DNA from 4 places in the Lactivibrio alcoholicus genome. Region 4 is predicted to be linked to each of the others. Evidence: riboswitches for the same ligand, from Rfam matches in the RefSeq annotation. Region 4 holds a riboswitch; each other region holds the start of a gene.
The links. Region 4 has a riboswitch for cobalamin ahead of ACZ5IU_RS12565 (TonB-dependent receptor plug domain-containing protein). Riboswitches for the same ligand answer to the same signal wherever they lie in the genome.
Positions count from the first base shown of each region.

Region 1: another riboswitch for cobalamin. It lies ahead of ACZ5IU_RS05605 (precorrin-8X methylmutase); the one in region 4 lies ahead of ACZ5IU_RS12565 (TonB-dependent receptor plug domain-containing protein).
Region 2: another riboswitch for cobalamin. It lies ahead of ACZ5IU_RS10920 (methylmalonyl-CoA mutase family protein); the one in region 4 lies ahead of ACZ5IU_RS12565 (TonB-dependent receptor plug domain-containing protein).
Region 3: another riboswitch for cobalamin. It lies ahead of ACZ5IU_RS05540 (sirohydrochlorin cobaltochelatase); the one in region 4 lies ahead of ACZ5IU_RS12565 (TonB-dependent receptor plug domain-containing protein).

Region 1 covers NZ_AP042471.1:1,177,438-1,179,631, forward strand. Annotated here, with positions in the region: gene cbiD (cobalt-precorrin-5B (C(1))-methyltransferase CbiD) at 1-736, opposite strand, end outside; gene ACZ5IU_RS05605 (precorrin-8X methylmutase) at 748-1,392, opposite strand; cobalamin riboswitch at 1,489-1,669, opposite strand; gene cobS (adenosylcobinamide-GDP ribazoletransferase) at 1,701-2,194, opposite strand, start outside.
Region 2 covers NZ_AP042471.1:2,375,908-2,378,101, forward strand. Annotated here, with positions in the region: gene ACZ5IU_RS10915 (dihydrolipoyl dehydrogenase family protein) at 1-570, shown strand, start outside; cobalamin riboswitch at 787-948, shown strand; gene ACZ5IU_RS10920 (methylmalonyl-CoA mutase family protein) at 1,099-2,194, shown strand, end outside.
Region 3 covers NZ_AP042471.1:1,162,958-1,165,151, reverse strand. Annotated here, with positions in the region: gene ACZ5IU_RS05540 (sirohydrochlorin cobaltochelatase) at 1-806, opposite strand, end outside; cobalamin riboswitch at 983-1,146, opposite strand; gene ACZ5IU_RS05535 (histidine phosphatase family protein) at 1,197-1,799, opposite strand; gene ACZ5IU_RS05530 (MerR family transcriptional regulator) at 1,974-2,194, shown strand, end outside.
Region 4 covers NZ_AP042471.1:2,753,248-2,755,441, forward strand. Annotated here, with positions in the region: gene ACZ5IU_RS12565 (TonB-dependent receptor plug domain-containing protein) at 1-888, opposite strand, end outside; cobalamin riboswitch at 1,008-1,168, opposite strand; gene ACZ5IU_RS12570 (ABC transporter substrate-binding protein) at 1,236-2,194, shown strand, end outside.

The sequences.
Region 1 (2,194 bases), 1.6 Mb from region 4:
GTCTCAACGCGTGTCCGACATGGTCGCCGATCCTGACGATAAGTTCCCGGGGGGCGCCGAAGACTTCGACGAGTGGTTTTTCACCGACGTACCCCGGAACGAGGAACACCGTCCCGGGGCAGGAGGAGTCGAATGCGAGCGCCGCGGAAATCGCGATGTCGATCGACGCCAGGTAGGCGGCCGTTGATTTCGGCTCCACGATGCCGGTCGTCCCCAGAATGGAAATCCCCCCTTCGACGCCGAGCCGGGGATTCCACGTCTTCGCCGCCAGCGCGGTTCCCTCGGGAGCCGAGATCACGACGGACGCGCCCCGCCCTTCGGGCAAAACGGAGAGGATCGCCTCCCGGATCATCTTCCGCGGAACCGGGTTGATCGCCCACTCGCCCGGCCGGACCGGAAGCCCTTTCCGCGTCACGCGTCCGATGCCCTCTCCTCCGGATATCCCGATCCCCTCGCGGTCGGTCAGACGAACTTCGGCGAAAATCAGGATCCCGTCGGTGCTGTCCGGGTCGTCGCCCGACTCCTTGCGGACGGCGCATCTCGCGGCGCCGTCCCCGGCGCTGCAGCTCTCGAGCCGCAGCCGAAGTTTCTCTCCGCCCGGAAGCACGATCTCGGCGTATTCGGACGCCGTCCCGAAAAGCAGCATCCCGATCGCCCCCCTGGCCGCGGCTGCCGCGCAGCTCCCGGTCGTATACCCCCTCCGGAGCCCTCCCGTGTATCCGAGCGCGTCGAACATCCGCGCCTCCTCTACCCTGCCCGTTCGGCAATGCGGACGATCGCGTTGACGATGGCCGCCGCCGCGGGGCTGCCGCCTTTCGGCCCTTCGTGCGTGATTCTGGGGCAGTCGAGCGAGAGAAGTTCCCTGTGGGATTCCGCCGCGCCGACGAAACCGATCGGAACGCCGACGACGAGCGTGGGACGACACGCGCGCGAACGAACCAGATCGCAGACCTCGAAAAGCGCCGTCGGCGCGTTGCCGATCGCGACGATCGCGTCTCCGAAGAGCGAGAGCGCCTTCCGGATGGCTACGCGCGCCCTGGTCGTCTTTTCCCCGCGCGCCCGTTCGACGACGTCGGGATCGTTCAGAAAGCAGAAGACGCGGCTTCCGCCCGAGGATGGAGTCCTGATGCCCGTCCGGACCATCTCGACATCAGTGACGACGGAGACTCCCCGGCGGATTCCGGCCACTCCGGCATCGACGGCTCCTTCCGAGAAGAAAAAGGTCTTCGCCCATTCGACATCCGTCGTCGCGTGCGCAATCCGTTTCACGACCTCCCGTTCATTCGGGGGGGCCGCGAAATCGCCGAGAAGCTCCTCGAGAATCCGAAAACTCTTCCGTTCGATCTCCTCCGGCGTGAGAAACCGGTCGGAACACGATACCCGTTCGTCCATCGCATCCTCCCAAAAAAACAATGCGGACCCCTGCGACAGAGGTCCGCTCATCGGGCACACAAACCCGACGCCGGCCCGAACCCTCGCGGGCGCCGCAGCATTCCGTCGGTTTCGGGGTCTCCCGGCTTCCCTCATCCTCGTTCGCCCCTTCCCGGAAGGCTTCCGGTGGTACGGCGAATTCGTCGGGTACACGGTGGCGGGACCGCGCCGGATTCACACCGGCCTTCCCCCGAAAAAACGGTATCCGTGATCTGTAGTCGAAACACTCCAATCCTAAGCTCGCCGGAGAAAAGCGTCAACTCGAAACGTCAAGAGCCCCCCATCGCGGCGAAGGAGAGCAGCGACAGGATCTCCCCGATCTCGCAGACGGCGCCGTAGGAGTCTCCCGTCAGGCCGCCGAGGAGGCGGGCGATCCATTTCGAAACGAGGATCGCTCCGAGCGCAACGAGGACGAGCGGGGCGATTCCGTTCCGGCCGGCGACGGCGATCGCGACGACGATCGCCGTCGCGCCTCCGGCCAGAAGCCGTCCCGGCGTGCACCGTCTCCGGCACATATCGCCGAGACCTCCCGGACGCGCGGAGGGAAACAGCGCCATCGCGAAGAGAATCGCCAATCTCCCGAGAATCGGCGCGAGGAAGATCGCCGTCGCCCGCATGCCTCCGGAATGCGCGGTCAGCGGCGCGAGCGCGGCGGTCTTGAGCAGAAGCGCCGACGCCGCGGCGATTCCGCCGAACGTCCCGAGGCGGCTGTCTTTCATGATCGCAAGACGAGATGTCCGGTCGAAGCCGCCGCCGATGCCGT
Region 2 (2,194 bases), 380 kb from region 4:
GACGGCTACGGACTCGAAAACACCGGGGTCCGGTTCGACCCGCGAAAGGGCATCGCCGTGGACGCATCCATGCGGACGAACATCGAAGGCGTCTGGGCGATCGGGGACGTGACCGGAGGCATGATGCTCGCTCATCTCGCGGAGTATCACGCGCTTGCGGCAGTGGAGGCGATGCAGGGACGCAGCGTTTCGATCCCACCCGACTCGGTTCCGTGGTGCGTCTTCTCGGATCCGGAAATCGCGGCCGTCGGCCTTTCGGAGGAACAGGCCGCGTCGCAGAATCTCCAGTTTGTCTCCGCCCGATCGTACTTCCTCGGGAACGGAATGGCTCTCGCCATGGGCAAGACGGACGGGTTCGTGAAGGTCGTCGCCGCTCGCGACGGAAAGCTGCTCGGCGTCCACATGATGGGGCCCGAGGCGGCTTCGATGATTTCGGAAGCGGCTCTGGCGGTACGATACGGAATGTCGGTCCGGGATGTGGCCTACACGGTGCATCCGCACCCGACATTGAGCGAATGCTTCAAGGATGCGCTCTTCAGGACGCTCGAAGAACTCGAAAAATCGCGATGACGGCGCGATTGTGCGCCAAGCTTGCAGTGACGATTCGCGTCTGCCCCCCAAGCGACTGAGTCGGACACTGTCACCGCCGCCCGGTGCGAGTGAATTTCGCCCTGGCGGCGGTTTTTTTATCGCATTACGGCGTATCTGCAGCTGTCCTGAACCAGGGTATGCGTCCCGTTTCCCGCGCTTGACGTTTCCCGAACCGGAAGGGTAGGATACGGACACGAGAAACAGCAGTCCGCAGATGTTCGGGAATCCGGTGTGAATCCGGAACGGCCCCGCCACTGTAACCGGGACGAAACCGCAGGGTCACCGAGGAAGATGTCGGGAAGACGCGGAAGTAGGATGAACGGAAGTCAGGAGACCGGTCCGCGGACGGTGTTCAGGTCAGGTCTGCGCGGGCGGACGCTGTCCCCGGATGGTGTGGAAGTATGTCTCCCCATTTGTGGATTTCGGTGTGTGTGCCGCCGCGCGACCCGCGGCGGTTTTTTTTGTCCCCGCACGGGGAGGAATTCGACGAGGGAGGGGAAATATCGCATGGAGACAGGGATGGAAACACCGGCGCGAGAATACGACTCCGTTTCATTCGCGGAATTCGCACCGACGTCGTACGTCGAGTGGCGACGGGAGGCGGAGGACGCGCTCAAGGGGGCGCCGTTCGAAAAACGGCTGCTGACGAAGACATACGAAGGAATCACGCTCGAACCGCTGTACACGGCGGAACATACGAAGGATCTGACGCACCCGCGGACGCATCCCGGTTCTCCCGATTTCCTCCGGGGGACGGAGCCCGCCGGATACTTGGCGGCTCCGTGGGCCGTCGCGCAGGCGTGCGACGCCGCTCTGCCCTGGCAGGCGAACGAGCAGCTCCGGCAGGAACTCGCGAGGGGAAGCGACGCGATCCATGTCGCGCTCGACGGCGCGACGCTCCGGTGCAGGGACGAGGCGGAACCGGGCGCGGAATCGTCCCGGGGGTTGTCGCTCGCGACGCTTCGGGATATCGACGAGACGTTCCGGGACATCGACCTCGCGAGCACGCCGCTCCATATCTTCGCGGGAGCGTCGGCCGCGCCGCTGCTCGCTCTCCTCGTCGCACGGACCCGGGCGCAGGGCGCCCTCCGGTCTGTCGCGGAGTTCGGCGGATGCGTCGGGGCCGATCCGCTCGGCGTTCTCGCGCGCGAAGGAATGCTCGACTGTCCGCTCGGCCAGCTCTACGACGAGATGGCGCTGACGATCCAGTGGACGCGGACGAACATGCCCCGGATGCGGACGATTTTCGTCCGGGGAGACGTGTATCACGACGGCGGGGCGAACGCCGCGCAGGAAATCGCCTGTGCGATGGCGACCGCCGTTTCGTATCTCGACGCTATGCGTCTTCGCGGAATCGACGCCGATTCGGTCGCCTCGCAGATGCGGTTTTCTTTTTCGCTCGGCGCGAACTTCTTCATGGAAATCGCAAAGCTCCGGGCCGTCCGGATGGTGTGGTCGCAAATCGCGGAGGCGTTCGGCTGCGGAGAGGGCGCCCGAAAGATCGACATTTTCGCGACGACGTCCGCTTTCACGAAAACCGTGTACGACCCCTACGTCAATATCCTGCGGAATGCGACGGAGGCCTTTTCCGGCGTGGTCGGCG
Region 3 (2,194 bases), 1.6 Mb from region 4:
TTCACGGAATACCCCTCCTTCGAGAGAACGGAAAGCCACGACTCGGGATCGTCCTTTGCGGACATGTCGTTTTTCGCATGGTCTCCGGCGACGACCATGAACGGCACGAGCGTCACCTTCGACGGTTTCATGGAAGCCAACCGCCGCTTCACCGTGTCGAGATCGGGGTACCCCTCGACGGTGCCGATCACGAACGGAAGGGCCGCATCGTCGAACATGAGCTGCATCTGCGCGTAGGCGGCATTGGCGGAATGATGCGTGCCATGCCCCATGAAGACCACGGCGCCTCCGTTTCCGGCAAGTTCGCCGTACTCCTTTTTCAACAGCGCCACGGTCTTTTCGTAGTCCTCATGGGTTTCGAGAAGCGGCGCGCCGAGATTCAGCGACGAAAAGGCGTACTTTCCCTCGATACCCCTCAGGGAACGCACGACCGAAGCCAGCTGGTTGTATTCCTCCCCCGGAATGATGTGCAGCGACTGGACCGTCACCGAAGAAACCCCCTCGTCCTGCATTTTCGCGAGCGCGATCAGCGGGGAATCGAAAGCGATCCCTTCCTCCTTCAGCACCTTGCGGCGGATGATGTTCGACGTGAACGAGAGGCGGACATCAGCCTCGGGAAACGCTTTTTTCACGCCGTCGACGATCTTCGCGATCGCCCCGCGCGCATCGGGTTCCGACGTCCCGAAAGCGACGAGCAGAATGCCCTCTTTCGCTTTCGCCCTGCCCTTTTCCGCCGCGACCGCGGCGAAAGCCGACGCGAACAACAGACACAGACACAACGCAGCTGCAAACATCTTCCTCTTCATCCTTTTCCCTCCCGTAGCGTGATAAAAGGCGTACGCCTTTTCCGGATCCGTTCCGGATGCCACGGAACGACTCGGGAGACAAAAAAGGACCGTTCTCTCCGGAACGGCCCCTCTCGATGAACGCGCACTTTCACCAAAACAATGCATAACGAAGGCGGCCTCGATTCCTCGCGAGTCATCCCGTTTTTCGCCGAACCGGTCTCCTGGCTCGCCTTCATCCTCCACCATCCCTTCCCGGAGCCGAGACTCCGGTGGTGCGACGGTTTCGTCAGGCTTACAGTGGCGGGTCCGCGCCGGATTTTCACCGGACTTCCCGAACATTCGGCGGAAGAAGCGCCAAAGCGCTCCGAACACGATACTATGCCCCGGGGGAACGGCTGTCAAGCGATCTCACAGATGCGGCGTCCAATTCACGCGCCTCACGGTCAGATACTCGCCGGTGCGCTCGATCACGTGAACGCCGCAATAATCCTGCATCACGGAAAAAAGATTCTCCCACGGCATCCCGAGAATCGAGAAGAGGATCGTCTTGAAGATCCCGGCATGCGCCACCACGAGAATGGATCCCTCTTCGCCGGAGAGGGCGCGGAACGCGGGCATCGCGCGACGCTGCGCATCCGGGAAACTCTCTCCGCCCGGAGGGGCGAAACGCGCGAAGTTCCGTTCCCGGGCTGCAAACTCCCGAGGATCCCGCGCCGCTACGTCCGCAAGCGTGCGCATCTCCCACTCCCCGAACGAAAGCTCCCGGAGCTCCGGGACTTCGGTCCGCAGGATGTCCCGGCCATCGGCTATGACGGCGGCCGTCTCGGATGCGCGCAACATCCCGCTGTGGCAGACGCGAACGAGAGGAATCGGCATGAATGCCGTCCTGAGGGCGGCGGCCTGCTCCCTGCCTTCACGCGAAAGGGGAAGATCCGTGCTTCCGACGAAACGCATCTCGCCGTCCGGAAGCTCCGGCCGTCCGTGACGTACGAGGTAGAGCGTCGTTTCCATCTCTGTCCCTCCTTCACACCGGAAAAATCTCTCTCACCTCCGGTATTGTACCCAATGCCCGACGGGCGGTATTCTCTCTATCGCGGAAGCGGGACGACGAAAATCCTTTCTTGACTCTCCCCCCGCGGGAAGGTCTATTCTCGATCCATCGCACGAAAACGGGAGGCGACGCGCATGACGGACCACCTGATCCCCATCGGACGCTTTTCGACGCTCTGCAGGCTCTCGGCCAAAACCCTGCGGTACTACGACGAGGTCGGGCTCATCAGCCCCGCCCTCGTGGACCAGACGACAGGGTACCGCTACTACGGCACGTCGCAGATCCTGGAGGTCGAGCGCGTCCGCGTTCTCCGGGAGCTCGAGATGCCGATCGACGACATCCGCCGCTTTCTGGC
Region 4 (2,194 bases):
GGTATCGTACCCGAGCAGCGCGTGAATGCGTTCGCCCGAGTAGGAGAGGGCATAGCGCGAGTACGTCTTTTCCTCTTTGTTGACGACTGCGGTGTAGGGAGGGGTGTAGGTCGGCGAAGACGCGTCCTCGAAGATGTTCGTGTAGCTTCCGGCCTCGGCCCTGAAGGACCACGCTCCTCGCGAAATCGTGATGCCGCCGGCGTCGCCCTCGTAACTGTCCGAATAGTAGAGTTTGCCGCCCTCGTCGGTTGTCCTGTAGATCCGGCGGCGTCCCTCCTCGGTCCTTTCCGCGTAGGCGTTGAGGCGGAACAGGTCGTTCGATGCGGCGGCGGTCGCCGCGTACCGTCTGAGACCGTCGGGCCCCGCCTCGATGGTGACGCGGCCGCCGCGCGAGTCTCCCTTTTGCGTGATGACGTTGATGACCCCTGCGGCCGCGAGGGAACCGTACATCGCGGAGGAGGCCCCCTTGACGACTTCGATGCGTTCGACGCTTTCGGCGGATATTGAGTGGAGGTCGATCGCCGCTCCACCCGCGATGTGCGAAGAGCGGTAGAAGGGAATACCGTCGACGAGAACGAGCATCTGGGTCGTGAGCCCCCGCACCGTCACCTCTGCGTCCTGCGCCCACCCCATCCGGTTCGACTGGTTGATTCCCGGAACCCGCGAGACGAGGATGTCGGCGACAGTTCGCGCGCCCGTAGCCGCGATATCGGCGCTCGTGATGACGTAGACCGGACTCGCGATCTCGTCGATCGACCCCGCGATCCTGCTTCCCGTGACGACGACTTCGGGGAGCGACACGACGCCCGGGGCCGCAGAAAGTGCGGGACATGCGGCGAATACGGACAGGAACGCCGCGAACGTGAAAAAAGACAGACGCTGGTTCATATGAAACTCCCTCCCTGGAAAATGACAGGGGGGAAGCCTGCATGCAACAGGCTCCCCCCCTCTATATGGACATCCCATATACAACGGGTTCCACGCTGCCGTCGCGCCCTCGCGCGCAGTACAGACTCCCATGTCCGGCCGGTCTCCTGGCTTCCGTTCCGCCTCCTCCGCGCCTTCCCGACCGAAGTCGGTGACGTTATGCGGATTCGTCCCGGATACAGTGGCGGGGCCGCTCCAGCGTTTCACTGGATTCCCGAGCACCGGACACGCGTATGATATTCTTTTCGTATTCTATCCGTTTTACCGACGCCCCGTCAATCCGACGGATGCATACCGAAGGAGACCGCATGAACCGGAAAAGGATCATCTTCTTGCTGGCGTGTGTATTCTCTCTCACTGTCTGTCTTCCGGAGGCGGCACGTACAGAATGTCGTGCCGTACCGCTTGCGAAAGCCCGGAACGTCGGGATCGAAAAGGGCGGCTCGTGGACGCGGCTTCGGGTCCGCAATCCGATTCCTGGCGCTTCCGAGGAGAACGTCTATATCCTCGTTTCGCGGGATGTTCCGCTTCCTCCCGATATCCCGTCCGGGCGCGTGATTCGCGTTCCCGTGAGAACGTACTGCAACATGTCCACGACACTCATTCCGTTCCTCGAGGCGATGGACGGCCTTCGCGGACTTCGCGGGCAGGGGGGACGCGCGTACGTTTTCACGAAAGCCCTCGACGCGGCAGTCGTCGCGGATCTCGGCCCCGGAAACGCGCCCGACCCGGAACGGATCCTATCCCTGGCCCCGGAAATCGTATTCGCGTACGCGAGCACTCCCGACGAACTCGAAACAATACGCAGGCTCGAGTCGTTGGGCCTCTCGGTCATGTCGGTTACGGAATTTGCGGAGGAACATCCGCTTGGGCGCGCCGAATGGATCCGCGTCTTCGGCCTCCTGTTCGGCAGGACCGGGGAGGCCGAAGAACTCTACCGGAGTATCAGAACCTCGTACGAGTCGCTTGCCTCCCGCGCGGCCGCGCTGTCCGCGAGACCGGGCGTCCTCGTGAACGATTCCTTCAACGGTGTCTGGTACGTCCCGGGGGGGATGAGCTGGCCCGCCATTCTGATCCGGGATGCGGGCGGCGATTATCTTCTCGATACGACCGACCGGACCTGGAGCGCTCCGGTCGACTTCGAAACGATCGCCGCGATCGCAGCGAAGGCGGATTTCTGGCTGAATCCCGGCGTGTGGAAAACCCTCGATGACGGAGTCCTTCAGGATCCGAGGTATCGCTCGTTTCGTCCATTTCGGGAAGGAAA